Linked DNA regions of Luteolibacter sp. Y139. The protein of the gene in region 2 interacts with the protein of the main gene of each other region in a pairwise test. Links are inferred from orthologs where the notes say so. Each region holds a gene or a part of one and is shown on either strand. Other genes may lie near its edges.

Region 1 (7,620 bases), on a different replicon or contig from region 2:
TCGGCACCAATTCCAGCCGGCTCGCCGTGGGTGGAGCCTTCTCCGCGGACGGCAGCGTCACCGTGAACCTGAAGGCCTTGGCCGGCTTCGGCCCCGGAACCTATCAGCTCATCACCGGAGCCACCGGCATCAGTGAAACGAATTTCACCGTCGGCACAATCCCCGCCGGTTACGCCTGTGTGCTCACAGCGAACGCTGGCACCTTGTCAGCCACCGTAGCCATTCCCCCCGCCATCCCAGCCTCCCTAACCGCGACCGGCGACACGTCGGAGATCGTATTGAATTGGACCGCTTCGCCATCAGCCGCCAGCTACAATATCAAGCGCTCGACCGAAGCAGGCAGCGGCTATTCAACCATCTCCACCGGCGTCACCACTGCCAACTACATCGACGCGGGCCTCACCGTGGGCACCACCTACTACTACGTCGTGTCCGCAGTGAATACGCTCGGAGAAAGCGCCGATTCAAATGAAGCAAGCGCCCTCGTCCTCAGCGCCAGCGAATCGTGGCGCAAGCAACACTTCGGCTCGACCGAGGAAACCGGCGACGCGGCCGACGCGGCCGATCCCGATGGCGATGGCCTGTCCAACCTGATCGAATTCGCCCTCGGCACCCTTCCGAATCAGTCATCAGCAGACACCGCACCTGAAGTCTCCGTTATCAATGGCAAGCTGACGATCACCGCGACCCGCAATACCGGAGCGATCGATGTAGTGATGACGATTCTCGCAAGCGACGACCTCACATCGGAGAACTGGCAACCCATCGCCCGCAGCGCCGGTGGTTCTCCCTTCACGGACATCATCCAGAATCTTCCCACCGGAGCCACGATTCAGGAAACTGGCACCGGAGCCACCCGCACGGTGCAAATCAGTGACATCCAAATGACCAACGATCCGGCGCATCCCAAGCGCTTCCTCAAGCTTCAAGTCGAGCGTTGAGATCGGAGGACACTTGACGAAGGCCCCTTGGGAAAGGCCGCCGCGCGCTCCCGTGCGTGGCGACCTTCCCCTGTCTCCTCCTACGGGTGCCATGAGAAATCAAAACTCCACCTTGAGGCGGGCAAAGAGCTTGCCACCAGGCGGCAGAGGAAAGCTCACCGTCCACACCTCACCGCCCGGACTGGCCTCCGTGGCGATGACGACGCCATCCTCGCCGTCCGCCGCGGTGAATGGAAAGTCGAGCTCTGAACCGTATTCGATGACCGGCTCTACCGAAGAAGCGCCGGCACTGCGCTCGAAAGTGAAGATGAAGCGATCACCCGAAATCCTGCCGGTGGGTTTCCCCGCCGGCTGACCGGAAACCAGCGGATCTCCATCAAGGAAGAATTCCAGGGCATTCGCGAAGCCATCACCATCAGGATCAGCCTCAGGCAGCTCATCGCCTGCATTCGCCCACTCGTAATTCGATGCCCAGCCGGCATACGGCGACGCACTGGGCGTGACCGCGATCTTGTTCCCCTGATAGGCATAGTCGATGGCGTAACCATCACCTCCCTCGATCGAAGCGAAGCCACCGCCACTACGAGTCCCGTAGGTCGCGATAACATACGGCTGCGTCAAGGGCGGACCATCGGGAAGCTCGATCCGCAACGTTGCGCCTTCGACCTTCAGGTCACCAGCGACGGCGAGCAAATCACCGGACGTGGCCGTGAGTTCAATCGCCAGCGTCCCACTCACGACTGCATCATCCTCCACGGTCAGCGTCCCGACTCCATGGCCCGGCGCGATCGTTCCGGCCGCCGTCACCGATCCACCTAGCGTGCCCGCGCCGGCGATCGCGCCGCCTTCTTGGACAGTCACATCGGAGGCCACAAGCTCATCATCGATATACAAGGTGCCACCTTCGACCACAGTTGCCCCCGTATAGTAGCAAGTCCCTGCGCAGGTGAGCGAGCCAACTCCGCGCTTCGTCAGTCCGCCACCCCCATCGAGCAGATCCACCGTGAAGCCCACCTCATGCTCCGTGAAGCCGCTGTTGATCTGTGGTGTGGTATCAATGAAAAGGCCGCCATCTTCGACTCTCACGGTGTCGATGCCAGCCAGCAAATCGAGATCGTTTGCTCGCGGCGTAAGCGTGCCGCCATTGAATACAAAACTGGTGGCCCCGGTGCTCTCGCCCTTCAGGATGTGGCTCGCAGTGAGGGTGCCGCCATTGAGCTCGAAGGTCGCACTGGCCGAGTCCGCATAGCCGAGGAACAGCGTGGAAAAGACCGCGATCGAACTGCTGCCGGTGAGCGTCCAGGTGGCGGTGGCATTGCCACTTTCACCGAGATAGGTGTCAGTGGACATGTTGATGAAGTAGCCGCCGCTTTGCAGGACGGTTGCGCTGCTTCCATTCCCGCGACCGATGGCAACATGCGTGCCGGGCATCGTCGGCAGCTTGTTGAAGGAACCGCTTCCACTGAGCTTGAAGGTTCCGCTGGCCCCGTCTGCTCCGACGATGAACCAATCATGGGAATTCGCCGCGGCGTGACCATTGAAATCAAACTCGCCTGTCGCCCCGGCCCCACTGCCAATCTTCCATGGCACCATGCAGTTCATGAAACCCGACGACTGAACGTATTCGCCGATGCTGCCATTCCCCTCACCGACGACCACGCTGCCCGCACCGACACGGTTGATGAAGCCATTGTAGAATTTGAAACTGCCACTCCCGCCGGTGCCGCCAATCGTCATCGGCCCGTTGGAGAAGAACTGGCCATTGTCCAACTCGAACGTGCCTGAGCCGCCCGATTGCTGCCCGAGGGAAAGAGCACCGTTGCAGGTGAGCATCTGGCCGGGCGTGATGCCGAAGTTGCCTTCGGACACGTTGAGCGCGCCCACCGTGCGGACATCGGTCAGCCAGACTATCCCTCCATTGGCGACGATCGCGGTATCACCGCCGCCGGGCAGAACGCCGCCGGTCCATTTGGAGGTCTCGTTGAAGTCGCCTTCACCCCCCGACCACGAGATATTCGCGGCATGGAGCGGAGTGGCGAGCAGGATAGCCGTCGCCAAGGCCTGAAGCGAGCGACGGTTGATTGGGGAAGTGGTGAAGCGGGTTTGTACGGGGATCGAGGGCAACCTGTTTTTCACGATCGCCCGATATCCGTCCGCCATGACGATCTCCACCCGGATGGGACGAAGGGGTGTGTCCGCGTGACGAAAGCGTCATGGAAAGGATCAACCCGCGCCGAGACGCTCCTGAAGATCACGGAGCGGAGCCGTCATGTCCACGCGTGCACCGGACTTCAGGATCACGCAATAGCTCCCCGCTCCCATCGGCTGCACCTCCCGCAGACGGGAGAGATTGATGATGGCCGAGCGGCTCACGCGCATGAAGCCATTTGGCTCCAGGCGCCCTGTCATCGCCGCCATGGTCTCGCGAACGATATGCCGCTCGCTCCCGCAATGGAGCACCAGGTAGTTTCCCGCCGCCTCGACATGATCGATCTCTGCGGCGCGGACGAAGAGGATGCGCTCCGGCGACTTCACCAGCACACGCGGCCCGCCATCCACCGCGTGCAGGTGCGACTTCAACTGCGCGAGCCCGCCATCGGAGCCCGATGCCAGCCTCTCGCGGGCCCGGGCCACCGCTTCCTTGAAACGCGATGCCTTGAACGGCTTCAGCAGGTAGTCCACTGCACTCACTTCAAAGGCCCGGACCGCATGCGTGTCGTAGGCCGTGGTGAAGATCACTGCTGGCGCAGGATCGGATGGTAGCTCCTCCAACACATCGAAGCCACTCAGGCGCGGCATCTGGATATCGAGAAAGAGCAGCTCCGGCCGTAGTTCCGTGCACATGGCCAGGGCACTCTCTCCATCAGCAGCTTCCCCCGCGATCTCGACGTCCGGCTCACTGCCTAACAAGCCACGCACCCGCTCGCGAGCCAGCTCTTCGTCGTCCACGATCACGCAGCGGATCTTTTTCATGAGGCGGAAGTGTGGGCGGGAAGCTCGATGATCATGCGGACACCGCCCCCCGGCGGTTCCTCAGAGCGGAAAGCGTGCCGTCCGGGATAGAGTGCCGCCAGCCGCTCGCGGATGCTTGCGAGCCCGATGCCACTGCCGGAGCCGCCCTTCGAAGGATCGAGTCCCACGCCATCATCCTCGATGCGGATGACCAGCCTCTCCCCTTCCACCGCGGTGGTGATTCGCACACAGCCTCCCTGACCACGCGGCTCGATACCGTGATGAATGGCGTTTTCCACCAAGGGCTGCACCAGCAGCGCGGGCACCAGCAGCCCAAGCGTATCACGGTTGATCTCGCGTTCCACCTTCAGCCGCTCACCGAAGCGCATCCGCTGCAGATCGAGGTAGCGATCGATGAAATGCAGCTCCTCGCGCAATGGAATCTCCGCCTGCCGTTCTCCATCGAGCGCGATGCGTAGCAGCTCGCTGAGCGAGGTGATCATCTCCTCGGCCCGCTCCGGGTCCTTCCGAGTGAGCGTCGCGATCCCATTGAGCGTGTTGAAAAGGAAATGCGGCTGGAGCTGGGCTTGCAAGGCACGCGCCCGCGCCATGGCGTGACTGGAATCGAGCAATGCCGCCCGTTCGTTCTCCCGCCGCGCCGTCCGCAGGAAGATCCCCGCATGAGCGGCGATCAGCAGCGCTCCGAAAGCGAACGCATCTAACAAGATCGCGGAATCCCCCGGCGACTTGGCCAGCCCGCCGAGCGCGGCCTTCGAGCGGCTGGCGATCTTCGCCCACCTCGCCTCGATCCGTTGTTTCATCTCCTCGCGGGTGAAGATCATCCCCGGCAGCTTTCGTGGATCGACTTCCGGCGGCAGACCGAAAGCCTCGGGTAGCTCGATCTGCGGATCGCGGCCGATTTCGCGCGCCAGCGGGATGCCAAACTCACCACCGGGCGTCTTGTCGAAGCCGGGAGGAAACCACGTTTCCACCGCGGGCATGGGCGCCAGGATCGGCTGCTGCCGTGCCGCACGGTCTTGGAACGCGGCACTCAGCCCCACGAAGAGCGCACCCGCCACGAGGAGCACCATGCCGTTCCGCCACTTCGCTGTTCCGAACAGCGGAAATCGGAACGCGGTCCACAGCACGTACGGCGCGAGTAGTAGCCACGGCATCCACGGCAGGAGCTGCTGGTGCATCAGCAACCGCGAGGCCGACACATCCAGCGAGCCACCCGCTCCCATCTCCACGAAGATCACGCGGCTCGTCGGCTCGCGCAGGGCGAACCACCACACCGCCACGACAGCCAGCATGGTCCACGTCACAAAGAACGCCACCGGCAGCCACCGTGGCAAGGCACCGGCGCGAGATGAAGACAGGGTCATCGGCGCAGTCATTATGAAGGATCACCACCCCGAGGCGGCGCGCATTGGGACGAACTAGCGGGCGGCGGGGACGAAGGCACCAAAAATCGGGATGGCGGCACCCCACTCGATCGGAGGATCGACGCGGTCGCCGGTTTCATCCAGCGTGATGAAATGAAACCCACGTTCATGCTCGTCGCCTTGCTCCCGGCCATCGCATTCGCCGAGCCGGAACTTCGCCAAGGCCGCTTTCACACGCCGGAGCAGGCGAAAGCGGAGATGGACGCACGGTGGCAGGACTACGGCACCCACGACGGCTGGACCAAGCGGGCAGCAGAGATCCGCCAAGGCATCTTGGAAGGAGCCGGCCTCTGGCCGCTGCCGGAGCGAAAGCCGCCAGCAGTGATCCGCCATTCAGAGCAGAAGCAAGCTGGCTATACCGTGGAGAATATAGCGCTGGAAACCGCTCCCGGCTTCTACCTCTGCGGCAATCTTTACCTGCCGGAGCAGCGCGAGAAGATGCCGGTGGTTCTCTGCACCCATGGTCACGGGCCACCAGACCCTCTGACGCATGGCCGCTTCACCGAAGCCATGCAGAAGCGCAGTGGTGCCTTGGCGCGCATGGGCTGCGCGGTTTTCGTCTATGAGATGGTCGGCTACGGTGAGTCGGCCATCGCGGGCTGGAAACATGGAGTGAGCGGGCAGGAGCTGCGACTTCAACTTTGGAATTCGATCCGCGCACTCGATTTCATGCTCTCCCTCCCCGGTGTGGATCCCACAAAGGTAGGAGTGACCGGCGAATCCGGCGGTGGCACGCAGTCCTTCCTTCTGGCAGCAGTGGACAGTCGCGTCACGGCATCGATGCCCTGCGTGCAAGTGTCATCGTGGTTCTATGGCGGCTGCACCTGTGAAAGCGGCCTGCCCATCCACGTGCGTCCCGACCACGTGGCAAACAATGCCGAGATCGCCGCCGTTATGGCCCCCAAACCGTTGCTCGTGATTTCCGACGGCAAGGACTGGACCCAAAATGTCCCCGAGCTGGAACTGCCATACTTGAAGCGGATCTACACACTCTTCGGGAAAGAAGACGCAGTGGAAAACGCCCACTTCAAGGACGAGGGGCACGACTACGGCCCATCCAAGCGCGCGGCGATGTATCGCTTCTTGGCGAAGACTTTCGCCCTCGATGACACGAAGGCGGACGAGGCAAGCGTCCCGGTGCTACCGGGCGCATCGCTGAGAGTCTTCGATGAGAACCACCCTCGACCGAAGAACGAGGTGCCACCGAACTCCGAGGTGAAACTTCATTAAGGGGTGTCGACGTTCCGTCGACGCGTCCACACGCCCAAAAGCTTTGCCGTTTCCCCAGCCGCCGCTGCCCCTTTCGCCGCATGCACCGGATAGGATGGAGCTTCTGAAATTCGCCGGAAGAATGCCACCGTAGTCTGCCCCAATTGCCATGAAACCCTACGTTCCCTTCACCCTCGCCCTAGCTGCGGCACTCTCACTCCCCGCCTCCGCACAAGAGCGCCCGAAGCTCCAAATCATTAACGGCAGCAAGCAGACAATCGATGTCTTCTGGATGAAGTCGGACACCGAGCCAGTGGCCAATGGCAGCCTGGAACCCGGCAAGGACACCGTCATCACCACCTCGCCGGGTCACAAGTTCCAGATGATCGGCCGCGACGACAAAACGGAAGCCACCGTCACTTCGCAGGTGCCCGTGCAGGGCTTCCGCTTCGATCCACCGGACAAGGAAGGCATCCCCGCCTTCTACACGCAGTCCCTGCGCCTGCGCGGCTTCCCCATCGTCGCCTCTGCCAAGGTGAATCCCTACGCCCTGAAGGAAGCAGCCTTCCTCTGCGACCTGATGCTAGGGAAGCGCCCGGACGTGCTGGAGGCCATGGTGAAAAGCGGAGCGCGCCTGTGCATCATGGCGCATGACGAATACACCACCGATCTTCCGGAGTTCGCCCACATGGGTGACGAGCCCATGCATGGCTTCGAGGAATTTTCCGGCAAGGACTTCTGGGACGCCCGCGCCCGCGGCACCGGCGGCAGCGAGACCGATCCGTTTTGCACGTGCGCCGAGGAGAACCTGTTAGGCTTCGAGGGCGACCCGTATTCCACCGAGAACATCCTCATCCACGAGTTCGCCCACAATATCCACCTGCGCGGCCTCAACAACGTCGACCCCACCTTCGACAAGCGCCTGAAGGACACCTACGACGCCGCGATGAAGGCCGGCCTGTGGAAGGGCAAGTACGCCAGCACCAATCACCACGAGTATTTCGCGGAAGGCGTCCAATCGTGGTTCGACAACAACCGCGAGAACGACCACGACCACAATCACGTCAACACCC
Region 2 (5,172 bases):
TTGGGAAGAACCTCCAAGCCCCGCACCACGTGGCCGAAGACGCTGTGCAGGAAGTCCAGCCGGTGCACCTCCCGCAGCATGAAGCACCACTGGGAGCCATTCGTGTCGGGCCCGTCATTCGCCATCTGCACCACCCCGGCGCGGTCGTGGCTCAGGGCCGGAGTGATCTCGTCCGGGAACAGGTAGCCCGCATCGCCATCGCCGGTCGCGGTCGGGTCTCCGCCTTGGGCGACGAAATCCTCGACCACCCGGTGAAAGGTGAGCCCGTCGAAAAATGGCGTGCCCTTCTTCGGGCCGAGCGCTCCTTCCGCAAGGCCCACATAGTTCGCGACGGTCATCGGCACCCGCTTGAAATGAAGCTCGGCCACAACCACCCCGCGTGGCGTGGTCACCTCCGCATAGAGTCCGTCCGGAAGAGGTTCGTCCGCTCTGGCGGAAAGCAGCAGAGCGACCGCGGAGAAACCCAAGAGCACTGAGCATTTTCCCATGTCCTCAGGGTCGCGGACTTTCCTCCCGCAGACAATCCCCGGCACCGTGACCCGCCGAATCTGCACCGCCCAACCGGTTTCCCGCCGAATCCCAATGCCGGACTCGTCTTGCCCCGGCGGAAAAACCGCGCATCTTCCGCCTATGCTTCGCGCCGTCCTCGCCCTCATCGTCTCGGTCCTGCCGCTTTCCGCCTTCGAGCTGCCCGCGAAATCGTCCCAGTGCGTCGTCGGCACCGCGAAGGACTGGAACACCTCCACCGTCACGCTGAATACCTACGAAAAGCAGAGCGGCAAGTGGGTGAAGACCGGCGGTCCCTGGCAAGGCCGGCTTGGCCGCGATGGCCTCGTCTGGGGCCTCGGCATCAGCCCGGTTCCCTCCGGCGGACGAATCAAAACCGAAGGCGACTGGCGCGCTCCCGCAGGCGTCTTCCGCATCGGCGGCGCCTGGGGCATTCATCCCAGCATCCAGAAAAATCCCAAGCTCTACTACCGCCAGGTCACCACCCGCGACATGTGGGTCGAGGACCCCGCGTCCCCGAGCTACAACAAGCACCTGGTGCTCGATCACGAGCCCGCCACCGCTTGGGAAAAGAAGCAGCAGATGAAGCAGGATGACTACCCGCATTCGCTCAAGCTCTTCATCGCCCACAATGCCGAGCCGAAGATTTCCCCCGGCCACGGCAGCGCCATCTTCTTCCACATCTGGCGCGGCGAGGGCTCCAAGCCGACCGCAGGCTGCACCACCATGCCGGAAAAGAAGCTCCGCGAGCTGATCGCCTGGATCGATCCCGACAAACAGCCCGTCTACGTGCTCCTGCCGGAAGCCGAATACCAGGCAAAGAAGGCCGAGTGGAAGCTGCCGTAATCTTCAAAACGGAGGCGCGGTAGCCTGCCCCTCGTAGCCTCCAACGGAGTGGGGTGATACCGCGGAATCCATCGAATAATCGGACCCTGCCGGACCACTTCGCATTCTCACGAATGCGCCTACATTCAGAAAGCGATCAAGTCGCATCCTTCTTCGCCGCCACCCCCTGATAAAAGATCGCCAGCACCGGCAAACAGATCGCGATCAGCGCCGTCTGCACCCACCAGTAGCTCGCCCAGCCGCCGTGCTGGTGCTCCACGGTGAAGTCGTAGAGATACTTCCCGAACAGGGTCCCAACCACCGAGCCCACGCCATTGCTCGCCAGCGTCAGCAGGCCCTGCGCCTGCGTCCGCATCGAGGGATCCACCCGCCGGTCCAGAAACAGCTGCCCGGTGATGAAGTAAAGCGTGTAGCACAGCCCGTGCAGCGCGATGCCCCCGATCAGCCATCCCGAGTTCCCCGTTTCCCCCGAGATCGCGAAGAGCGCATAGCGTAGCGCCGAAAGCCCCAGCGCCACCATCAGCACCGTCTTCACCCGGAAGCGCGTCATCACCACCGACATCAGCAACATTGCCACGATCTCGCTGATCTGGCCGATCGTCATCGTTGCGGACGGCTTGTCATTGCCGAGCGCGATCAGATGCATCGGCGTGTGCATGAAAAACACCGCCAGCGGGATGCTGAGCAGCGTGGTGACGGAGAAGAAAACTAGGTGATCGCGCTCCTTTAGCAGGCTGAAGGCATCCAGCCCCAGCAGCGTTCGGAGCGAGCGCGAGTTCCCCATCGGCGGCGTGTTCGGCAGCGAAAACGCGATCGCGGCCCCGGCGAAACGCGTCACCGCCGCTGCATATCCGGCCCCCGGCGAACCCTCGAAGTGGAACACGAAACTGGTCAGCACCCCCGCCGCCATCCACCCCAGCGTGCCGCCCAGCCGCACCACCGGGAATTCCCGTTCACCGGAGCGCAAGTGCACCATCGAGATGCTTGCCAGCATACTCCACATCGGCGCCGCCACGATCGATGCGGACGCGAACAGGCCGAGGAAAAGGCAAGGTGAATTGAACCTCTCCAGCGCCGCGAAAGCCGCAGCAAGCAACACCCCGCTGACCATGCCGATCACCGCAAAGACCTTCTGCGCCGGATAGCGGTTGTCCGCCACCGACCCCACGATCAGCGGCGAGATCAGCGCGGCCAGCGGCGCCGCCATGAACGCATACGCCACCCACTCGCTGCCCAGCCCCCGCGACTTAAGGATATTCGACAGCGCCGGCGTGTAGTAGCCCGGCGACATCCCCAAGAAAAAGAACACCGTCCACAAGCCATGTATGACCGCGAAGGAGGTGCGGGAAGACGTGGGCGCGGACACGGCGCGACGCTAGCGGGCCGATGCCACTGTGCAAGAACGCCCCAGCTCGATTGCGGGACAATTTCCCCAAGGGATGATTCGCAGGCTATCTTGGGAAAATGACCCGTTTGCTAACGACGACGATGTCGGCGCGATTCAACATCCCTTTTTGCGAAACGGTAGGCGATTCCAATGACCATCCCAATCCCTCCAAACAACACGGAGGCAAACGGCCAAATTAACGGACCGCCCGTATCCCCAGAGATTGCAGCGGCGATGAACAACAATAGAGGGATAAGGCACCCCCCTACTCCGCAACCAACGGCCGGGGCAGAGTTGCCGGCTTTCGAACGCTCGCCGTCTGGAGGTCCGGTACCATTGCCTTCGCTTGGCTCGGATTCCGGCGGCTGATAGGGATTAATCATCTTTTGACTGCCGCGAAGCGTAGCCACCACTCTCGCCTGCCAGCAACCAAGCCCTTACAGCTTCCGCTGCCCGTTACCCCGCACCCGGTACTGATAGCTCGTCAGCTCGCGCAGACCCATCGGCCCGCGCGCGTGGAGCTTGTCGGTGGAAATCCCAATCTCCGCACCGAAGCCGAACTCCTCACCATCCGCGAGTCGGGTCGAGACATTGTGGAAGACACAGGCCGAGTCGCAGCCGGACAGGAAGGCGGTCGCCGCCGCATCATCGCCCGTCACGATGGTCTCGGTATGATGCGAGCCATGGGTATTGATGTGCTCGATCGCCTCTTCCAGTGAATCGACAATCTTCACGGACAGGATCAGATCGAGATACTCGGTACCCCAGTCTTCTTCCGTCGCGGGCACGGCATCGATGATCTGGCGGGTGCGCTCGCAGCCGCGGAGTTCGACGCCCTTTTCCACCAGCTCCTCCGCAATCGTGGGCAAGTGGCTCTGCGCAACGGCAGAATGAACCAGCAAAGTCTCCAGCGCGTTGCACACGCCAGTCTTCTGGACCTTAGAGTTGACGGTGAGCTTCACCGCCATGTCGAGGTCGGCAGCCTTGTCCACGAAGAGGTGGCAGATGCCGTCATAGTGCTTGATGACCGGCATCCGCGCCTGCGAGACCACGGTCTCGATCAACCCTTTGCCACCCCGCGGGATGATCAGATCCAGCCACTTGTCCATCTGGCACAACGCACTGACGCTGGAGCGGTCGGTGAAAGGAATGAGCTGGATCGCATGCGCGGGCAGGCCCGCATTCTCGCCACCGGCTTGCAAGGCATCGGCGATGGCGCGGTTGCTATGGATCGCCTCGGAACCACCGCGCAGGATGGTGGCGTTACCGGTCTTGAAGCACAGCACCGCCGCATCGCTCGTCACGTTCGGGCGGCTCTCATAAATGATCCCGATGGTGCCGATCGGCACGCGCACCTGCTGGAGGTGCATGCCATTCGGACGGGTGTATTTCTCCATCACCTGACCGACGGGATCGGGCAAGGCGATGACCTGGTCGATGCCATGCGCGATCGCTTCCACCTTCGCGGCGTCCAGCTTCAGGCGCTCCAGCATCGGCTTCGCGAGCCCCTTCGCTTCGCCCGCGGCAAGATCGAGGGCGTTGGCGGCGACAATCTCGGCCGTGCGCGCGCGCAATTCGGCGGCCATCGCCTTGAGAATCTCGTTCTTCTGCTCCGTCGTGAGTTGGGAAAGCTTGTACGAGGCCGCGCGCGCGTTGCGGGCCAGCGTTTCCACGGCGGAGAAGACTTCGGCGTCGGTCATGGGGTCGGACTAAAGGCAGGTGGGCCCGGAATGCAAAATTTGAAAGGCGGGAATCGTGCCGTCGTTGGCACTAAAGGCTTATTACTGGGCGTTCGCTGCGAAACGGGTCGAAACGCCCTTTTCCCCGGCGAGGATGGCAGCGAGCCGCTCCGGCTTGCGGCCGTGGGCGATGTGAACGGTGATCCCGGCATCGACGGAATTCTTCACCGCCTGCAGTTTCGAGGCCATTCCACCGATCGAAAAGCGGCCCCGCTCGTCCTTTGCGAAACCGAGCACCGCATTCACGTCCGGCACATCCTCGACGAGTTCATTCGTCTCCGGCGAAAGCAGTCCGTCCACCGAAGTGAGCAGCACCAGCGTCTTCGCGCCGAGCAGCGCGGCGACCTGCGAGGAAAGCATGTCATTGTCACCCACCCGGAGTTCTTCCACGGCCACCGAGTCGTTTTCGTTGATGATCGGCACGATGTTCGGCTCCGCGAGCAAGCGGTGCAGCGTGTCCGAGACATATTGCCGGCGCTCCGGCGTCTGGAGGTCCGCAGCCGTGAGCAGGACTTGGGCGACCGCCAGATTGAAATTCTGGAACAGCGACCCGTAGGTATGCATCAGCCGCGCCTGACCGACGGCCGCACAGGCCTGCTTGGTGGTCAAATCGCTCGGATAGCCGCCGAGCCCGAAAGCGGAAACACCCGCGCCGACCGCACCGGAACTGACCAGCAGACAGCGGTGCCCGCT

The links.
Region 1: the proteins of WKV53_RS04505 (region 2) and WKV53_RS22185 interact in binary tests that used the Escherichia coli proteins (3 or more experiments, as listed by UniProt). The link is inferred for Luteolibacter sp. Y139 from one-to-one orthologs.

Annotation. Positions count from the first base shown.
Region 1 is NZ_JBBUKT010000010.1:207,351-214,970, reverse strand. The notes cover bases 2,040-5,039. They hold WKV53_RS22185 (LytR/AlgR family response regulator transcription factor), read right to left. Parts: upstream 3,915-5,039; coding sequence 3,165-3,914; downstream 2,040-3,164. Other genes in these bases: WKV53_RS22180 (histidine kinase), read right to left, coding at 3,911-5,039; WKV53_RS22190 (autotransporter outer membrane beta-barrel domain-containing protein), read right to left, coding at 2,040-3,077. In the rest of the region: WKV53_RS22195 (LamG-like jellyroll fold domain-containing protein), read left to right, coding at 1-941; more of WKV53_RS22190, read right to left, coding at 1,041-2,039; more of WKV53_RS22180, read right to left, coding at 5,040-5,278; WKV53_RS22175 (alpha/beta hydrolase family protein), read left to right, coding at 5,432-6,568; WKV53_RS22170 (hypothetical protein), read left to right, coding at 6,717-7,620. UniProt on the Escherichia coli protein: Member of the two-component regulatory system BtsS/BtsR, which is part of a nutrient-sensing regulatory network composed of BtsS/BtsR, the low-affinity pyruvate signaling system YpdA/YpdB and their respective target proteins, BtsT and YhjX.
Region 2 is NZ_JBBUKT010000001.1:1,076,706-1,081,877, forward strand. The notes cover bases 2,310-5,172. They hold WKV53_RS04505 (glutamate-5-semialdehyde dehydrogenase), read right to left. Parts: upstream 4,441-5,172; coding sequence 3,178-4,440; downstream 2,310-3,177. Other genes in these bases: WKV53_RS04500 (MFS transporter), read right to left, coding at 2,310-2,719; proB (glutamate 5-kinase), read right to left, coding at 4,522-5,172. In the rest of the region: WKV53_RS04490 (peptidylprolyl isomerase), read right to left, coding at 1-488; WKV53_RS04495 (L,D-transpeptidase family protein), read left to right, coding at 631-1,353; more of WKV53_RS04500, read right to left, coding at 1,490-2,309. UniProt on the Escherichia coli protein: Catalyzes the NADPH-dependent reduction of L-glutamate 5-phosphate into L-glutamate 5-semialdehyde and phosphate. The product spontaneously undergoes cyclization to form 1-pyrroline-5-carboxylate.